Regions from separate parts of the Halomonas profundus genome, predicted to be linked through region 2. Evidence: riboswitches for the same ligand, from Rfam matches in the RefSeq annotation. Region 2 holds a riboswitch; each other region holds the start of a gene.

Region 1 (6,735 bases), 610 kb from region 2:
CTCCATCTCAAGCTGTTCAAGATAGGCGGCGAAATACTCCAAGCGCCCATCGTAGGGCAGAATGGAGTGCGCGCGGATATCCAGGAAATTGACATTCCAGATGCCCGCTAACGCCAGCAGTACGGGCAGGTTTTCCGACATTTCTGCCTCAGCGAAATGGCGATCCATGGCGTGCGCGCCGGCTAAAAACTCGCGGAAATTCGCCATCCCTACCACCAGCGCAATGGGTAAACCAATGGTGCCCCATAGCGAGTAGCGCCCGCCGACCCACTCCCAAAAGGTTAACTGGTGATCCTCCGCAATGCCCCACTCGGTCATTTTCTCAGGGCTCGCCGACACACCAATAAAGTGCTGACGCACCACCAGTTCAGCGCTAATCGGCGTCGCGCCATGCTGCGTTAAGCGACTAAGTAACCACTCCCGAGCGGTGTTAGCGTTAGAGAGCGTATCGATGGTGGTGAACGACTTGGATGACAATACAAAGATAGTGGTTTCAGGATTCAACCGGCTCAGATAGTCCGCTAACTGCGAGCCATCCATGGTGGAGGCAAAATGCACCTCAACCGGATGAATATCTTTGGGTCGGAAATCTGCCAAGGCATGGGTGACCATTAGTGGGCCTAGATCTGAACCGCCTACGCCCAGGTTAACCACATGCCGAATCGGCTTGCCGGTGGCACCACGCCACTGGCCTGCGTGCAGTCTGCTGACCAAGCGCTCCATTTGGGCAAGGCTTTCATGCACGGCAGCGACGATATCTTCCCCCTCAACCTCCAGCGTCGCATCGGCGGGTAAACGCAGCGCCGTATGTAACGCCGGGCGGTTTTCGCTGACATTCACTCGCTTACCGCTCAGCAGCGCTTCAATAGCAGAGGGTACGCCCGCTTCACTGGCCAGCGTAAACAGATGCTCGAGCGTATCGTCATCCCAGCGCTGCTTGGAAAGATCCAGGGTCAAGCCCGCCACCTGGCGAGTAAAGCTCTCCCAGCGGGAAGGCTCGGTGCCAAACAGCGTTTTCAAATGGACATGCTGCAGCGTTTCAGCGTGATGCTTTAACGTTTGCCATGCGGGTAACGTATCGGGTGTAGCGCTTGATGCTGAGGCCATTTAGCTTCTCCAGTGGCGTCGATCCTTGCAGCGGGGCTTTTTAAGCAGGTTAATAAACTTAAACAGGGCTGTTCTATGTAAGTCTGTGCTAGACAGGCCTGTTCTCGTCAATTAAGGGCGCGTAAACTAGCACGCCTTTTCCATGATCCCGGCTTGCCCATGAGTGATGCATCTTACCGTGACGCTATCTTTTCGACACCCCTTGACCGAGTCGCGCGGTTCTCTTTCGACGAAAAGGTGGTCGCTTGCTTTCCTGACATGATCCGCCGATCGGTACCCGGCTACGGGCAAATTCTCGGCATGTTGAGCTTAATTGCCCAGCGCCACCTGCGCCATGGCGCCCATGTCTATGATTTGGGCTGCTCGCTGGGCGCTTCCGGCCTTGCGCTGGCAGGGGCGCTGGCGCCTGACGCCTTTCGCTATACGGGCGTTGACCTATCGCCCGCCATGGTCGCCCAGGCTCGGCAAACCTTTGCTGACGAGTGCCCAGCGTACGCTATGCAGGTCGAAGAAGCCGACATTCGTACCCTAGAGTATGCGTCTTCGGGCATGATCATTCTCAATTTTACCCTACAGTTTCTACCCGCCGCCGACCGCGATGCACTACTGGCGCGGCTTTATGCAGCGCTGGAACCCGGCGGCGTGATGATCCTCTCGGAGAAAACCGTCGACGCCGACGAGCGCGACAACGCCTGGCGGGTAGAACGCTACCACGATTTCAAGCGCGCCAATGGCTACAGTGATCTGGAAATCAGCCAGAAGCGCACCGCTCTTGAGAACGTACTGGTGCCGGATACCCTCGATGCACTTCATGGTCGTTTGAAACAAGCAGGTTTTCCACGTTCGATGACCTGGTTCCAGTACCTTAACTTTGCCTCGCTGATTGCGTTTAAGGAGGGTTAAAGGTGGCGCCACTACCCGACGATCATCGCGCAATTTATCAGGCGTTTTTAGATCAAGCCACGCTTGATGCCTCGCTAACGCCCTGGCTAGCGAAGCTACCCGAGCAGTTAGCTCACGGGCTTGACCGTAACCGCCACGGCGATTTATCCGCCTGGGAAAAAGCCGTGGCCAAGCTTCCGGCGCTGCCCGCTGCGCGGCGCGTGGATTTAAACAGCGACACCGTCAGCGTTGATCTCGATCTTAGCGATAGCCAGCAGCGCCAGTGTTTTAACCTGCTAAGAAAACTCGCCCCCTGGCGAAAGGGCCCTTTTCAACTGGGTGGCATTCATATTGATACCGAGTGGCGCTCGGACTGGAAGTGGCAGAGAGTGGCTCCCCACTTGGCGCCGCTAAAATACCGTAAGGTACTCGACGTGGGGGGTGGCAGCGGTTACCACGCCTGGCGGATGGCTGGGGCAGGGGCTGCTTTCGTATTAGTAATTGACCCTTCGCCGCGCTTCTACTGGCAATTTCAGGCGGTACGCCACTTCGTCGGCGATACCGATGACGGCAGAACGCAGTTTTTACCAGTGGGTATAGAAGATGTGCCGGAGAACCTGGGCTTTTTCGATACGGTATTTTCCATGGGCGTGCTCTACCATCGCCCTGCCCCGTTGGAACATCTTCAGCAGCTAAAAGCCGCGTTAGTTCCGGGCGGCGAGCTGGTGCTAGAAACCCTGGTAGTCGAAGGCGACGAGCAGACCGTATTTGTGCCCGGCGAACGTTACGCCGCCATGCCCAACGTCTACTTCCTGCCCTCTTCTCAAGCACTCTGCCACTGGCTGGAGCGCTGCGGCTTTACCAACGTGCGCGTGGTCGATGAAGCCGTTACCACGTTAGACGAGCAGCGCTCGACGGAGTGGATGACCTACCAATCGTTGGCTGATTTTCTCGACCCCAACGACCGCACCCGCACCATTGAAGGCTACCCTGCACCGCGGCGGGCGGTGATTTTGGCGAATAAGCCGGGCCAATTAGCCGTTAGCCGTTAGCCGTTAGCCGTTAGCCGTTAGCCGTTAGCCGTTAGCCGTTAGCCAAGTGTGCGAAGAAGGTGTCAAAACCGCCCCGGCGTCCGCCAAGCCGCCGCATTGAATTGCCCCCCAAATATTGACTTATACTAAAACTCATAGTAATAGTAACTTTTCCGAGGGGTGCCTGTTATTCAGGCTGAGATGGAGTTATCCAAACCCTTTGAACCTGATCCGGCTGATACCGGCGTAGGAACGGACATAAACCATATATGAATCTGTTTTGACACCTACGCCTGTATTATCCGAATCTCAATGCAGGAGTGTATCGTGTCGCAAGGTAACTCAACGCCCGCTAACGCATCTACGCTCAGTAGTACCTCCCCTTTTAACACGTCTGATAAAAACCGCCTGAACTCCGTACTTGCCAAGCCACGCTTGGCAGCAATCGCCGTAACTCTGCGTAATAATGAAGTTCTCCTCGTCCAACGCAGTAAAGAACCTCAACGGGGCACTTGGGGCTTCCCCGGAGGATCAGTGGAACCGGGAGAAAGCCTACATTGTGCAGCAAAGCGCGAATTAATGGAGGAAACCGGTATCACAGCATTGGTAGGACCGTTAATTGATGTAGTAGAAGTAATCGGATATGACCCAGAGGGAAGTCACCACCACTTCGCCTTGGTTGCCCTTTTATGTCACTACGTTGATGGCGAGCTACGGCCTGGTGATGATGCTGCGGACTGCCGCTGGGCGAAAGTTATAAACGGAAAACTCAACTTCAATGAAGCCTTAGCTGATCACGTCGCAGATACTGTCGTGAAAGCCTTTAATTTGCACAGTTTGATCGTCAAAGAAAAATCAAACGCGATTCACAGCTCCAATTCAGCTTTTTAAACTACTCGCCATCATTCGTATCAGCAAAATACGCCTCTTTGTCCACCGAAAGAGATGAATATAATGATGCACAAACATTATACGAATTTCACCAGCCTCTACAGAGATACACTGCATAAAATCTGCTTTGAATATGAATATGTTAACTCACCTAGAGGAAATAAAGAGCGAGAACTCATTGGCTTCAATATCCGACTCGACAATCCTCCTGATCGTTTTTGTCTAAGCAAAATACGCAAACAAAATATTGTTTTTAATTATGCAGAAGCGTTATGGTATTTATCAGGTAAAAACGACTTAGCATTTATTTCCTGGTACGCCCCTTCAATGCAACGCTACAGCCCAGATGGTATAAGCTTACCTGGTACTGGTTACGGAGCTCGTCTTAAAAACTTTGGTGCAGACACGCTCGATCAAATCGAACGAGTGATTGATATCCTTAAAAATGACGATCCCGACAGTAAGCGCGCTGTCCTTCAAATATTTAGTGCGGAAGAAGATCTTTATCGACGCAATATCGACGTTTCATGTACCTTGGGTCTTCAGTTGCTACTCCGCGAAGAAAAGTTGAACATGGTCAGCTATATGCGTGCAAATGATGCCTACGTTGGCATGCTGAACGATATTTTCTCTTTTACTTTCTTGCAAGAGTATATTGCTGCCCGCATAGGCTGCAAAATCGGTCACTACACACATCAAGTTGGTTCTATTCACGTCTATGAAAGCACACATGAGCGTGCGCTTGAACTTTTGAATAGTAATGAAACTATACCCCAGCCAGGCACAGTACCTTTAATGCCAATTGGCACCTCCCCGACTACCATACGCAAACTATTGGAATATGAGTCAGAGATCCGTAGCGGCTTGTTGACGTTTAATGATATGGCTAATCTTAACCTAACGACGTATTGGCGAGATGTGCTGATGTTGTTCTGGATCTATCGCCAAATCAAGATAGGGAATGCGCTGCCTCAAAAGGCGTTAGAGATAATTAACCCCTACTATCAACCGTTTCTTATTAATCGCTGGGGATAGTACAAGCATTCATACATGAGCAAATATTAGGGGATTTATTTTTATGAATACTAATTGGACTGAACAAAATATCGCCGAGCTTTTTGACGCTTATGATGATTGGGTGGAGAATGCTTTTGGCTATCAACCACTCATCGCGGAGTTAACCTGCTCTTATGGCAAGGGAATTAGTGTATTGGACTACGGCTGTGGCAGCGGCAAAGTGTCCAGAAGATTAAGAGACGACGGATTCGACTATGTCACCGGTGTTGACATCTCTCCAACAATGATTGAAAAAGCAATATCCGCAGGCACTAACCGTCTTCGCTTTGAGCAAATCCATGGTCCAAATTTGCCATTTCCTGATAACAGTTTTGAAGCTGTCATTAGTTGTTTTCTGTTTATTAACATTCCCGAAAGACGTGAACTAGTACGCATCACTACGGAAGTAATGCGCGTACTTAAACCTGGCGGCTCCTATTACATCCTCGACACTCATCCTCAAACCACCGGAGTCGATTATCCGACCTACCGCAATGGAGAGCATGGTATTTCCTATCAAGACGGAGATAATCGCCCAGTCTACCTCACGATACCGGGAAGGCAGCAACCATTAGAGATTGTCGACAAACAATGGGGTTTATCCACATATCGAAATACATTCGCCGCAGCGGGGCTTTCACTAACCACAGAACGTAATCTACCATTTGACAATTCGCAGTTGCCAGTTCATACGAATGAATTCCGCACTCTACAGGACACAAAACCCTATATTCTACTGCGCGCCACAAAGCAATAAAGACAGACAATAGGTATTAACTAAGTGCCTATGAAAAAGTAAATCAGGTATAAATATCTAGTAAGCTACTGATTTTTTTATAACCTTTAATGCACGAAAAATTATGCATAGACACTTAGTGGCACTGAAAACACAGCTTCAATACACGCTCACCGCCGCAAAATCACCAGCCAGCGCCCCAGGTTCATAACACTGGCCAGCGAGGCGGCCACGTAGGTAAACGCGCAGGCGGTGAGTACGTGCCGGGCACCGGGCATATCGTAAGGCGGGACGTACTCTTTCAAGAGCGGCAGCGCCCGGTTAAAGCTGGCATCAAACTCAACTGGCAGGGTCACAAAATGCACCAGCGCCGCGGTGCCAAAGCTGATCACCGCCATGGCAATTACAATGGCTAAACCACCCGGCAGACGCGTCAATAAAAACAGAAAAGGTGCAGCCATCATCAGTACAGCGCCGAGTTTCTCAGCTTTTTGGGCAACGCCGACTAAGCGGCTACGCGCCAGTAGCGGCGCGTAACCCTGGTGATGCTGAATGGCGTGCCCTACTTCATGGGCAGCCACCGTGACGGCCGTTAGCGAACGCCCATCGTAGTTATCCGGAGAAAGACGTACGCAGCGGGTTTCAGGATCATAATGGTCACCGAACTCAGTGCGCTCAACGCTTGCGCCCTCAATGCCTAGTCGGCGCAGCAAATGATCGGCAAGCTCTGCACCCGTGCCCGGGTAATCGTCACGACCGCGGGTATGGCGTTTAAGCACCCACTTGGCCCAAACATTGGGGAGCACAAATACCGCCAGCGCAAAAATGATCAGCACAACAACCATGGCAGTCCCTATCTACAAACAACCGTCGTTAAACACACTTCTTTCGCAGCGTACTTTTACCATGGGGACTGACTTGGCAACAGCGTTATACGGGATCGTTGCGATGCTCTTCCACTTCGCGCTGTACTGCCGCTAAGCCATGGGCGGAGATATCACCCTGGGCGTGGGCGTGTTCGGCAATTAGCAC
Region 2 (6,735 bases):
AATCATACACGAGCAATGTATAATTAATCTACTTGGACGGTAATTACTTTTAAATACTGTTAGAGCAAATTCAGTGGCTGGCCTGTGGCGATTAGATATTAATGTGACCCTTGAGTTTTGCTAAGACTCAAGGGCCACATATAGTCACAATGCTGTTCAGTAAGTCGCTATTTTAAACTTCCTGATACAGCTCACTGCCTTTGTTGCGGAACTTCTCTGCCTGCTCTTCCATGCCTTTCATCACCGCTTCCTGATCGCCGTTTAGGCCATGTTCGTTGGCGTAATCGCGCACCTCCTGGCTGATCTTCATGGAGCAGAACTTTGGTCCGCACATGGAGCAGAAGTGCGCCACCTTGGCGGAGTCTTTGGGCAGGGTTTCGTCGTGGTACTCCCGAGCAGTATCCGGGTCTAGCCCCAGGTTGAACTGGTCTTCCCAGCGGAACTCGAAGCGCGCCTTAGAGAGCGCATTATCCCGCCGCTGTGCTGCAGGGTGGCCCTTGGCGAGATCCGCCGCGTGGGCAGCAATCTTGTAGGTAATGATGCCGGTTTTGACGTCGTCTTTATTGGGCAGGCCCAGGTGCTCTTTGGGGGTGACGTAGCAGAGCATAGCGCAGCCAAACCATCCGATCATTGCCGCCCCAATGCCCGAGGTAATGTGGTCGTAGCCGGGGGCTATATCGGTTACCAGCGGGCCTAAGGTATAGAAGGGCGCTTCGTCGCAGTATTCCAACTGCTTATCCATGTTCTCTTTCACCAGGTGCATGGGCACGTGGCCGGGGCCTTCGATCATCACCTGCACATCGTGCTTCCAGGCAATATGGGTCAGCTCGCCCAAGGTTTTTAGCTCCGCCATCTGTGCTTCGTCATTGGCATCGGCCACTGAGCCAGGACGCAGGCCATCACCGAGGGAGAACGCCACATCGTACTGCTTGCAGATCTCGCAGATCTCCTCGAAGTGGGTGTACAAGAAGCTCTCCTGGTGATGGTACAAACACCATTTGGCCATGATCGAGCCGCCGCGGCTGACAATGCCGGTGACCCGCTTGGCGGTGAGCGGCACATAGCGCAGCAGTACGCCCGCGTGAATGGTGAAGTAGTCCACGCCCTGTTCGGCCTGCTCGATCAGCGTATCGCGGAAGACTTCCCAGGTGAGGTCTTCGGCCACGCCTTTGACCTTTTCCAGCGCTTGATAGATAGGCACTGTGCCAATCGGCACCGGAGAGTTGCGCAAAATCCACTCGCGGGTTTCGTGGATGTTCTGCCCAGTGGAGAGATCCATAATGGTGTCCGCGCCCCAGCGGATGCCCCAGGTCATCTTATCTACCTCTTCTTCGATAGAAGAAGTCACCGCTGAGTTACCCAGATTACCGTTAATTTTGACCAGGAAATTACGGCCAATAATCATCGGCTCGCTTTCTGGGTGGTTGATGTTATTGGGAATAATCGCCCGCCCTCTGGCGACTTCATCACGCACAAACTCAGGGGTGATTACTTCCGGTAGGCTGGCGCCAAAGCTCTGGCCTTTGTGCTGATGGCCCAGAATGCGCTCTACTTCAGCGGTACCTAGCGCTTGACGGCGCTGGTTTTCGCGCAAGGCGATAAACTCCATTTCCGGGGTGATAATGCCCTGGCGGGCGTAGTGCAGCTGGGTCACGTTCTTGCCCGGTTTTGCTCGGCGTGGTGTGCGGGTTAGATCAAAGCGCAGCTGGGCAAGCGTCGGGTCGTTGGCGCGGCGGTTGCCGTAATCAGACGTGGGGCCTGATAGAAATTCGGTATCGTCACGCTCTTCAATCCAGGCTCGGCGTAGTTCCGGCAGACCGCGGCGCAGGTCATTGTTAGCATCCGGATCGCTATAGGGGCCTGAAGTGTCGTACACCAGCAGTGGCGGGTTCTCTTCATCAATACCGGTGGTTTTGGTCGGCGACAGTGAAATTTCCCGGAACGGCACACGGATATCCGGGCGCGAACCTTCGATATATACCTTACGTGAGCCGGGCAGCGGCGCAATGGCGGCGGCATCGACCTGGGCGGTTTCGGCTAAAAAGTGGCTGGTTTTGCTTGTTACGGTCTTAGTCATTACGGTTGTTTCCTTGTGTTGTTTTGCTGAATTAGTGGGTGAGGTCTTGGTCTATCAGCTCTAGGCCCATCTGCCAGAAGTCGATTTCCAGGCGGGTGGCGTCGCGGAAGATCTTGCTCAGTTCGGCAAAGCGGGCGGGGGTAATGTCGGTAAGGCGGATATTCAGCCATTCAAGCTCCGCCTGCATGGCGGCCTGAAACTCCTCGCCTTCGTACATGGCAATCCAGGCATCAAAAGGGTTTTGCGCGCCGCGCAGGGTGGAAGGCTGGGCGTTTAGCCAGTTGGCGATTTCGCCGTAGCCCACCAGGCAGGGGGCCAACGCCACGTGCAAATCCAGCAGGTCGCCGCGGTTGCCGGTATCCAAAACATAGCGGGTGTAAGCCAGGGTGGCTCTGGCTTCGGGGAGTTCGGCCAGTTCTTGCTCGGAAATCCCCCACTCCTGACAAAAGCCCACATGCAGGCCCAGCTCCACATCCACAATGGCTTTCAAGCCTTCATGGGCTTGGCGAAGATCGGCGAGGGTGGGGCTTTTGTAGGCAGCCAGCGCATAGGCGCGGGCGAAGTGAATCAAAAACAGGTAGTCCTGCTTTAAATAGTGGCGAAACGACGCCTCGGGCAGCGTGGCGGTGCCTAGCTGGCGCACAAAATCGTGCTCAATATAGGCGCGCCAATCTTTCTGGCAAGTGGTAGTGAGATCAGTAAAGCGGTAGCCCATGACTCCTCCGGTGGTAATGATCCGGAGGGCGGGCGAAAAAGATCGAGGGAGTGGCGCAGAAGGGCGGCGTGCGATCGTGAGAGAGCAGCCGTGGCCATCGCTTGATCCCTACGCCGGTACCCTCGCTGCGAACTTGTGTAAGTAGCAGCGCATTAGCCGGATCAGGTTCTGCGGGATCAGCGCTCGGCAGCATTAATTGCTACGCCCTGCGCCATCTCAGCCGGATTTCACCGGCACCCCGTCAAGCTGTTCGTTGGTGGAGTGTAGGAGGCGGGTGAGGGAGATGCAAGGGTGTATGACATGGAAAGTTATCGGGAAACAATTTATTAGCATCATTACAGCGATGAGAGTTTAGGTGCTGTAATGGCGTTTCATGGCATCGGTACGTGAATTATTATACAGTTGAGTAACAAGGGGCTGTTTTACAGCCACTGCTATTTCGAATGTGAACCGTAGGAAGTTGCATGACCAACACGAACTCGATTTTAGGCGTCTATCTCAGTGATTCGCTCGACCTTGATGCCATTTATGGTAACGCCTTGCGCGATGAAGCGAGTGATGTCGTCCTGCGCCATCCCCATGAGATCGATAACCCCGAAGATGTGCGTTTTGCGATCTGCTGGTTGCCCAATGACGAGGCTTTCGAGAGCTATCCTAATCTTGAGCTGGCGATGTCTATCGGTGCCGGTGTTGATGCCCTGCTGGCGCATCCTGGCCTGAGCGATGAAGTACATATCGCCCGGGTGCGGGATCCACATCAGGCCGACTTGATGGCGGGTTTTGCCGCGCATGAGGTGCTCCATCGTGAGCGTGAGTTCACCACCCTGGAGCAAAATGCTGCCAAGGCGCATTGGGCGCCATTGACGATGCGCGCGCCAGCATCAAGAAAGGTGGCGGTGCTGGGACACGGCACCATGGGGCGCGCCGTGGTGAAAGCGGTGGCCGCGCTTGGCTTTTCTATACACGTAGCCTGCCGCAGCGAGCCACAAGCCCCGGTTGAAGGCGTGACCTATCTGACAGGTGACGGGGCTGTCATGGCGGCAGCGGATGGCGCCGATTATCTGATCAATGTGCTGCCACTGACGGCTACCACTGAAAACGTGCTTAACAAGGCGCTGTTCGCGAAGCTCGCCAAAGACGCTTGGTTGGTGCAGATCGGTCGGGGTGAGCACTTGGTCGAGGACGATCTTCTCCTAGCGCTCGAACACGGCCATTTGGGTGGGGCGAGCCTGGATGTGTTCCGTGCAGAGCCGCTGCCTGCGGATCATCCCTTCTGGCAGCATGAGTGCCTACGCATCACGCCACACATTGCCAGTGATTCGTTGCCAGAGGTGGTCGCAGGGCAGGTTGTCGACACCGCCCGCGCCCTTCGCGATGGGCAGCCGCTTGCCATGGGCGTTGATCGGGCGCGCGGTTACTGACGTAAACGCTAAACACGTTGCATGACAATCACTTTGCTGCAAAGGAACACCTGATGAGTCTCGATAAGCCTCAACGCACCACGACGAGCAACGCCGAACAAGAAACCCGCATCGCGCTGGCAGCCTGCTATCGTCTGGCCGCCCACTATCGCATGACGGATCTGATCTACACCCATATTACCGCGCGGGTGCCTGGTGAGAAGGGACGTTTCCTGATCAACCCTTACGGTTGGCGTTGGGAGGAGATTACGGCTTCTTCGCTGGTGAAGATTGACGTTTATGGCCATAAGATTGATAACAGCCCAGAACAAGTGAATCCGGCTGGTTTCACCATCCATTCCGCGATTCATACTGCTAGCCACCATGCGGCCTGGGTGATGCATACTCACACGCGCGCTGGCGTGGCGGTGTCGTCGCTGGAGTCGGGCCTTGAAACACGGCTTAACCAGATTGCGCTGCAGTTTCACGAACGGGTGTCTTACCACGATTATGAAGGCATTGCCCTGGACCTGGCTGAGCGTGAGCGAATAGTGGCAAGCCTTGGCGACAACCCGGCATTGGTGTTGCGTAACCATGGCCTGCTGACGACCGGTGCGTCGGCTGCAGAGATGTTCAACAATATGTTTTATCTTGAGCGTGCCTGTGAGCTACAGGTGGCGGCGCAGTCTACTGGCCAGCCCTTACGGCTGGTGCCAGAAGAGGTGGCGCGCCACGTGGCGCGCCAATACGACCAGACTATTCATGAAGACGGCGATCTTGAACTCGAATGGGCCGCGCACCTGCGCACGCTTGAGGCGCTGGATCCAAGCTATAAAGACTAAATCGGCGCGGTTGCCAGCACGGCAAGCAAGCCAGTATCAGAACTATACGAATATCAATACAAGCAAAAAGGGGCTGCTGGACGGCCCCTTTTCGGTTATACCACGTCCTGAATTAGCGTTGACAAACGTGATGCTCGCACAGGCCCGTGACCATTAGTGTTGTGGTACGCGGTTTTCCAGCCAGCGCAGCCCAACGATCAAGACGCCGCTCAGGCAGAGGTAGACGGCGACCAGGAAGAGTAACGGTTCGTAAGTCAGGTAAGTGGTCTGGCGCACTTGGGTGATTACGGCATACAAGTCCATCACGGTGATGGTGGCAACAAGCGGTGTGGATTTCAGTTGCAGGATGATCTCGCCCGTCAGCGTTGGTAGAGCACGATGAACAGCACGCGGAAACCAGACACGGCTAAAAACCTTGCGACGCGACATGCCGAAAGCCTTGGCGGCTTCCAGCTCGCCATGCGGCACACCGGCAAAGGCACCGCGCATAACCTCACCCTGATAGGCGGCAAATGACACCGTGAGGGCAATGAAGCCATAGGGCCAGGCCTGGCGCAGGTAGTCCCAGGCCCAGGAGTCGCGGATTTCCGGGAACTGACCGAACAGCGCTCCCAGCCCGAAATAGAACAGCCACAGCTGCAGTAGCAGCGGCGTGCCACGGATGACGGTGCAGAAGCCGGTGGCTAGCCATCTCAGTGGCCACGCACCTTTGACTTGCGCAAGCCCTAAAGGCAAAGCAATCATAAAGCCCACCACCACGCTGGATACCAGCATGATCAAAGTCATCTGCAGGCCTTCCCAGAGCTTGGGCAAGTAGCGGGGTAGCCAGCTCCAGTCCATCAGTTGAATCGCGGCCACCAGACCGACGATGAATATCAAAAGCAGGATAATACGGTGAGGCTCAAGTAGGCCCGGCAGTTTGGTTAACGTGGGCGTTCGCGACGGTCGGGTAAGCGACGCCAGAGTTTGAGGGTCAGACACAGGCATTCCTTGAGTTCAGCGTGTAGAGACAAGACCACGCCGTGCGTAGCGTTCGAAGCGGCGCAAGGCCACGTTTGATATCAGCGTTAGCGCCAGATACAGCACGCCCGCGGCCAGAAAGAACATAATGTAATGCTGCGTAGCGCCAGCGGCCTGCCGGGTGACCAGTGTGAGCTCGCTGAAGCCGATGACGGCAAGCAGGGCGGTGTCTTTAGTGGCAATCATCCACAGGTTGGCCATGCCGGGCAGGGCATGTGGTGTCATTGCTGGCAGCGTGACCCGACGCAGCACCTGGGCGGGCGACATGCCAAAGGCGTGGGCCGCCTCGGTCTGCCCGCGGGGGACGGCGAGAATGGCCCCGCGAAAGACTTCGGTCGCATAGCCGCCCTGTACCAAGCCTATTACCAGAATCCCGGCGGTCAGGCCGTCGATATCGACGCTGCCAAACCCCATGGCGGTTGAAGCACGACTTAAAAGATCGGTGCCGACATAGTAGAACAGCAGCATCAGCACCAATTCGGGCACGGCACGAATGACCACAGTGTAGATTTCAAACAGGTCGCGAACGACCTTGTTGCCGTACAGTTTGCCAGCGGCACCTGCGATGCCGATCAGGATACCCAGCAAATAGCCACCCGCCGCCAGCTGGATCGAGCGCATGAACCCGACGAGCAGCACCTTGCCCCAGCCGGGAGGTTCATAGGCCAACAAGCTTAAATC
Region 3 (6,735 bases), 2.2 Mb from region 2:
CAACCCCGCGACGCAAGAAGTAGTGGCTCGAGTGCCGTTCTGTACCGCTGACGAAGTAGAACGCGCTATCAGTAGTGCCAAAGAGGCGTTCAAGGAGTGGCGTAAAGTGCCGCTGGGGAAACGCATGCGCATCATGCTCAAGCTGCAGGCGCTGATTCGCGACAATACCGCTGAACTGGCGGCACTTATCACCGAGGAGCATGGTAAAACCCTGCCCGATGCGGAAGGCGAAGTGGGTCGTGGTCTGGAAGTGGTAGAGCACGCTTGTTCGATTACTTCGTTGCAGTTGGGTGAATTAGCCGAAAACGCTGCCAACGAGGTAGACGTTTACACCATGCACCAGCCGCTGGGGGTGGGGGCTGGGATTACCGCCTTTAACTTCCCGATTATGTTGCCCTGCTTTATGTTCCCGCTGGCGATTGCCACCGGAAATACCTTTGTGCTTAAGCCCTCCGAACAGGATCCCAGCTCCACCATGCGCTTAGTGGAGCTAGCCCATGAAGCGGGTATCCCAGCGGGCGTGCTCAACGTAGTGCACGGTGGCCCGGACGTGGCCAATCAAATTGCCGATCATCAGGATATCAAAGCGCTCTCGTTCATCGGCTCTACCCATGTGGGGTCGCTGCTGTATAACCGTGCAGCAGCGGCGGGCAAGCGCATGCAGGCGATGATGGGCGCCAAGAATCACTGTGTGGTTATGCCTGATGCTAACCGTAGTCAAGCGATCAACAACCTGCTGGGCTCAGCTTTTGGCGCTGCGGGCCAACGCTGCATGGCGAACTCGGTAGTGGTGCTTGTCGGCGAGGCACGCGAGTGGCTAAGCGATATAGTAGATGCGGCGCGAGCAATGAAAGTAGGCCCAGGCACTCAGCTTGATGCGGACTTGGGCCCGCTGGTGTCACCTGCTGCCCGTGATCGTGTACTACGTTTAATCGATGCAGGGGAGAAAGAGGGCGCCAAACTGATGGTTGATGGTCGCAAGGTTCAGGTAGAGGGTTACCCCAACGGTAACTTCGTGGGGCCGACCCTGTTTGCCGATGTAACCGCCGATATGACCATTTATCGCGAAGAGATTTTTGGCCCCGTGCTGTGTGTGGTCAGTGTTGAAACCCTGGATGAGGCGATTGCCTTTATCAATGCCAATCCCAACGGCAACGGTACCTCCATCTTTACTAACTCAGGCTGGGTAGCGCGCCGGTTTGAAACCGATATCGATGTTGGACAAATTGGTATTAACGTGCCAATCCCCGTACCGGTCGCTTACTTTAGTTTCACCGGGTCAAGGGCTTCAAAGCTGGGCGATTTAGGGCCCAATGGTAAGCAGGCGATTGCATTCTGGACACAAACAAAAACCGTAACGGCACGTTGGTTTGAACCCGAGAATGTTTCCAGCGGTATTAATAGCACGATTTCGCTGGGTTAAAAAAGTGGCGCTAACTGGCTCCGCTTAAGCGGGGCCAGTTGCTAACGAGGTCGGTTAACCGCTTGGCAGATCAAGCCAGGTGGCTGGCTTAAAAGTTGTCAAACAGCGGAAGGCTCTCTTCAAGCAGCTGTTCAATGGGGCCGAGCTGGCTTTCATGCAATACTAACAGCGACTCCTTACCCATAAAGTGTTCAGCAGGGGGGACGAGCAGAGCAAACTCACCCTCTTCAAGGTGAAACTCATGTATTTCGCGCATTCCCAGCGGAGTTACACACTGCGTGCAGCGGTAGGTGTCATCTTCGCCATAAATCAGCCGATGGTACATTTTAAACAGCGTATATAGTGCCAAACCACCCTCAAAGGCTGGCCAGCGCGCAGGGGTCTCGCGAATATCGTTGGTAAGGTCTTGCCCTTCGGCTTCGGCGTCTGCAATTGCATTGGCAAGCGGGGCGGCAAGAATGGCGCTGTTGTCGGCAGGTAACGGTGTGTTGTGCTTAGAAGCGTGTTCAAAATCTTGTACAGCGCGCTTAAAGTCAGGAACGCCATCAAGAGTATAGTCGACATGCTGGAGGTCTTCGGGCTCACAGCCGCCATTTTCCCAGCCATGAATGACGCGAAGTGTCATTTGACCCCGTGTCATTGGGCGGGCAAGCAGCATATGTAGCATTATACGAATGTGCAGCTGACGCTCATCGGTATCATTTTCAAATGCTCGGTAAGGGTCAGTAAACAGCTCGTTTAGACGACCGGGGGTATGTTCCTTGGCTTCGTTATGGCTCATGACAGTGTCCCTTTGAACGAACTGTTTATTAAGAGTAGCGCATGTTTTTTTGTCACAGAACGAATCTTCAGTATGGCGAGTAGGGCGGCTGAATAAAAGCCTCTTAATTCAGCTTTTTGTTACACAACCGCTAAGCCGTTTTTATGAGATGGCTAAACTTAACAAGAAAGAGGTGAGCATGTCTTCATCATTAAGTCGTTTTAACGTGCCTGAAACATTGGATGACCTGCCTGACGATATTCGCAATACCATTTTGACCGTTCAGGGTAAAGCGGGTTTTGTGCCCAATGTCTTTCTGATGTTGGCCCATCGCCCTGCTGAATTTCGTGCTTTTTTTGCCTATCACGATGCGTTGATGGAGCGCGAATCAGATACCCTCACCAAAGCCGAAAAAGAGATGATTGTAGTGGCTACCAGCGCACGTAATCGCTGCCTATATTGTGTGGTTGCTCACGGGGCACTGGTGCGCATTTACAGTAAAGACCCGCTACTCGCTGACCAAGTGGCGATCAACCATCGGGTGGCGCCGATTAGCGAGCGCCACCGGGTGATGCTCGATTTCGCCATGCACTGTGCCATCGATGTGGGTGAAATGACTGATGAATGGCTTGCCCGCCTGCTGGAAGTAGGCTTTAGTCAAGAGGATTGCTGGGATATAGGCGCGATCGCGGCGTTTTTTGGCTTGTCGAATCGGTTGGTTACCCTGGCAGGTACGCCACCCAATGAGGAGTTCTACCTGATGGGGCGAGTGCCTCGCTAAGAGGCGACCAGCGCACCTTAACTTTACTAAGCTATGATTTTGATTGAGAATAGTTCTTGAGACAGCGCTTCGAACAGTACCCAAAAACGTACTTAGAAAAAGCGCTTAGCAAAACACCTACATTCACTGTCGCCAGGGGAGCCCTGCATAAAAGGGCTGAGATGCGGCTACGCAGACCCTGGAACCTGATCCGGTTCGTACCGGCGGAGGAAGTGCGACATGCTTTACCTAACGTTAGCCGTGCTTGGTGCGGCGCTGTGCTGCTTTGCTTACTTAGGCCTCCGGGCTCGCTGGGTGAATGGCCCACTTGATGACTATGTCACCGCCCGTAACTCGCAAACGGCATCTACCCTGGGGCTCTCCTTCCTTGCCTCCGGCATGGGCGCATGGATTCTCTTTGCTCCTCCTGAAATCGGCGCCTTTGTTGGCCCGCTGGCCCTGGCAGGCTATGCATTAGGCTCTGCGCTGCCGTTTATCGTCTTGGGGCTGTATGGGCCGAAGATTCGCCGGGCGCTGCCCGAGGGGCGCAGCATCGCCGAGTTTGCCGAAGCGTGCTATGGCCCTGGTGTAAGGCGCTGGGTAACGCTGGTATCAATCGCCTATATGGCGTGCTTTTTAGCTGCCGAGCTAACCGCTATTGGCGCCATTACCGCGCTGCTTTCCGATGTGCCCCCCGCACTGGTGATTATTGGCGTGGCGCTTACCACGCTCATCTATACTGCGGCAGGTGGTCTACGGGCCAGCCTTGCCACTGACCGTTGGCAGGCGTGGTTGTTACTGGTACTGCTGTGTGTGGTCGGTGGCATGGCCCTATGGCGGCTTCCCACTATTCCCAACGAGGCTGCGCTTCCTGCCATTCCCATCACCAGTGCGCTCAGCGTAGCGTTAACGCTAGTGATCGCGGTTACCGCGGCCAATCTCTTCCATCAAGGCTATTGGCAGCGCGTGTGGGCCGCTCAAGACGATCAAAGCCTGGGGCGCGGGGCATGGTTAGGTGGCGCAATGACGGTAGTCGTCGTCATGGTGATTGGTGGTCTGGGTGTATTGGCCGCGATAAGTGGTGTGCCATTAGGCGAGCCGCCGATGCCATTTTTTGCCCTGTTAAGTGATGCTCCTGTTTGGCTGACGCTACCCGCCTTGGTATTAGCGGTGACCTTGGTGGCCTCCAGTGTTGATACGCTGCAAAATGGTATTGCCTCGTTGGTGGTCGCGCGCAGCGAGCAGCAGGGCGTATCACTGGTGGCTGCCCGCTGGGTGACAGTGGTAGTAATGGTACCGGTGGTATTAATTGCCTTGCAGGGGTTGTCAGTACTGCGTCTGTTTTTGATTGCCGACCTGCTGTGTGCTGCCATTGTGGTACCTGTGCTGTTGGGCCTGTGGCAACGAATGACGCCACTGGCCGCCATTGTAGGTGGCATCGCGGGGCTGCTGGGTGCCATTCTCCCAGGGTGGTTAAGCCAAGGAAGCTTGGTCGCCGGGATGGTGGCCGCCAGTTTTCCGGGCAGTGTCCCTACCTTGGGGCCATTCGTCGGGGCGTTAATCGCCTCAACGCTGGTGAGTGTGCTGTTAGCCTACTTAACGCTAGCTATTCGCAAGGACATCCATGATTCGAACTCTTCTGACTACCCCTGAAGGTGAGACCCACGAGGGGGATGAAAGCCTGTTGGCTGTCTGGCAGGCGACGCCTGGCAGCCATATCTGGATCGATATGCAGGGCGAGTCCCAACAAAGCGAGCGGGCGATTTTAGAGGCGTTTGAGTTTCACCCCATGGCGATTCAAGATGCCCACAAAGAGCGCCATCCGCCAAAAATTGAAGAGTTTGATAATCACACCTTGATTATTTATCGTGGCATCTCCTCCTTTGATGCCGAACTAAACTATCTGCCTCAACAGGTCTGTTTCTTTGTGGGGGAGCGATTTCTGGTCACCCTCCATCCCGGCCAAGCGCTCTCCATAGAACGGCTATTCAACGAGCACGGTAAAGCCTTGCTGGCCCATTCGCCGGAACATGTCGCGCTGCGGGTGATGTATATTTCTGCGGGCTTTTATATCGATAGCCTGCTTGAGTTCGAAACGGCGTTAAGCGATCTGGAAGACGAACTGCTGGAAAATGGTAATGATGTGCTAATGCGCAAGATCATCACTTACCGTTCCCGGCTGGTTAAAATGCGCCGCATCTTTAGCTACCACCAGGGGATTACCCAAGAACTCACCGCTTATGACTATGAGCATTTACCGCGGGAAGAGAGCGAAACCCTGCACGCCATCAACGATGTAGCGGATCGCTTCGAACGCCTCTACACATTGACCCAAATGTACTACGACATTTGCGGTGACCTAATCGATGGCTATATCTCTATTTCCTCCCACCAGCTAAATATCACCATGCGGGTGCTCACGGTGATTACCGCGATTTTTGTGCCGCTCACGTTTATTGCCGGGATTTACGGTATGAACTTCGAAAATATGCCCGAGCTGCGTTATCAGTATGGCTACTTTTTTGTCTGGGGAGCCATGTTGGGTATTGCGGGTGTCATGATTTGGCTATTTAAGCGCAAGCATTGGTTTTAAGGACAGGTTTTAAGGACAGGTTTTAAGGACGGGGTTTAGTCTCCCCATAGAACGACTCCAGGAAACAAAAAGTTGACCCATGCATAGGTGGTCGGTGGCTGAGTGTGGCATCCTCTCCAGCGACCAAGACTATAAGGCATAAAGCCGTCGACTAGCGTTTTCACTGGGAGTTGTTCCATGACGATTATGATTATCGGGCTGCTGATTTTTTTAGGCAGCCACTCTGTACGTATCTTTGCTGAAAACTGGCGTCAGCAGCAGATTGCGAAACATGGCGAAACCACTTGGAAAGTCGCCTATTCGGCGGTATCCATCGTTGGCCTGGCCATTGCTATATACGGTTTTGGCCAGATGCGCCTTGATCCCATCTATATCTGGTACCCGCCAATGGGAATGCGCCATGCGGTGGCGCTGCTGATGGTGCCGGCCTTTATTATGCTGGTGGCGGCATACATTCCGCATAACGCGATTAAGGCCAAACTTGGCCATCCGATGATGCTGGCGGTGAAAGTCTGGGCTTTTGCTCACCTGCTGGCCAACGGTCGCTTGGGTGATATTATCTTTTTTGCTGCCTTTCTTATCTGGGCTATCCTGGCGTTCAAAGCCGCCAAAAAACGTGGCCGTCTTGCACCGCCCGCGCCCGTCAGCACCCATAAAATGGCCACCATTGTTACCGTACTCGTCGGCTTGGTAGCGTATGTGGTGTTTGCCTTTTACTTGCACACAGTACTGATTGGCGTCCCTGTTTTTAGCTAATCTATTTTTAGCAGTTTGACGTTAGCCCAACCTAGGAGTCACTCCATGGCCGAGACAACACACACGGTGCCCACCACAATGGCTGCTATGCTTTTGATCGGACATGGCGGTATCGAAAAGCTGGAATACCATCAGGATGTCGCCACGCCGCAGCCCAAGGCGGGCGAAGTGCTGGTGCAGGTGACCGCCACGGCGAAGAACAACACTGATCGCAAAGCGCGTGAAGGGCTGTACCCTACCAAGGACAAAGGCGATGTCACGTCCTTTGCCATGGGAGGTACGCCAACCTTAACTTTCCCGCGTATTCAAGGCGCCGACGTCGCTGGCCGCATAGTGGCGGTGGGAGAGGGCGTTGACGCTGAGCGCATTGGTCAGCGAGGTTTGCTGGATTTTAATATTTACGCCGATGAACGCCGTGATATTAATCTAACCCCGGATTACTA

The links. Region 2 has a riboswitch for thiamine pyrophosphate ahead of tenA (thiaminase II). Riboswitches for the same ligand answer to the same signal wherever they lie in the genome.
Region 1: it holds a riboswitch for thiamine pyrophosphate, as region 2 does, so the genes downstream of both, LMS44_RS08205 (NUDIX hydrolase) here and tenA (thiaminase II) in region 2, are expected to answer to the same signal.
Region 3: it holds a riboswitch for thiamine pyrophosphate, as region 2 does, so the genes downstream of both, LMS44_RS15895 (sodium:solute symporter family transporter) here and tenA (thiaminase II) in region 2, are expected to answer to the same signal.

The regions. Positions count from the first base shown of each region.
Region 1 covers NZ_CP086344.1:1,846,412-1,853,146, reverse strand. Annotated here, with positions in the region: gene pgi (glucose-6-phosphate isomerase) at 1-1,107, opposite strand, end outside; gene cmoA (class I SAM-dependent methyltransferase) at 1,267-2,010, shown strand; gene cmoB (tRNA 5-methoxyuridine(34)/uridine 5-oxyacetic acid(34) synthase CmoB) at 2,013-3,041, shown strand; TPP riboswitch at 3,187-3,290, shown strand; gene LMS44_RS08205 (NUDIX hydrolase) at 3,348-3,911, shown strand; gene LMS44_RS08200 (thymidylate synthase) at 3,975-4,946, shown strand; gene LMS44_RS08195 (class I SAM-dependent methyltransferase) at 4,990-5,724, shown strand; gene LMS44_RS08190 (zinc metallopeptidase) at 5,874-6,548, opposite strand; gene LMS44_RS08185 (App1 family protein phosphatidate phosphatase) at 6,634-6,735, opposite strand, start outside.
Region 2 covers NZ_CP086344.1:1,241,332-1,248,066, forward strand. Annotated here, with positions in the region: gene thiC (phosphomethylpyrimidine synthase ThiC) at 173-2,077, opposite strand; gene tenA (thiaminase II) at 2,109-2,792, opposite strand; TPP riboswitch at 2,881-3,043, opposite strand; gene LMS44_RS05590 (NAD(P)-dependent oxidoreductase) at 3,257-4,213, shown strand; gene LMS44_RS05595 (class II aldolase/adducin family protein) at 4,267-5,034, shown strand; gene LMS44_RS05600 (ABC transporter permease) at 5,188-6,021, opposite strand; gene LMS44_RS05605 (ABC transporter permease) at 6,031-6,735, opposite strand, start outside.
Region 3 covers NZ_CP086344.1:3,469,111-3,475,845, reverse strand. Annotated here, with positions in the region: gene LMS44_RS15910 (CoA-acylating methylmalonate-semialdehyde dehydrogenase) at 1-1,423, shown strand, start outside; gene LMS44_RS15905 (hypothetical protein) at 1,512-2,204, opposite strand; gene LMS44_RS15900 (peroxidase-related enzyme) at 2,383-2,964, shown strand; TPP riboswitch at 3,089-3,194, shown strand; gene LMS44_RS15895 (sodium:solute symporter family transporter) at 3,184-4,596, shown strand; gene corA (magnesium/cobalt transporter CorA) at 4,568-5,536, shown strand; gene LMS44_RS15885 (NnrU family protein) at 5,714-6,292, shown strand; gene LMS44_RS15880 (alcohol dehydrogenase catalytic domain-containing protein) at 6,338-6,735, shown strand, end outside.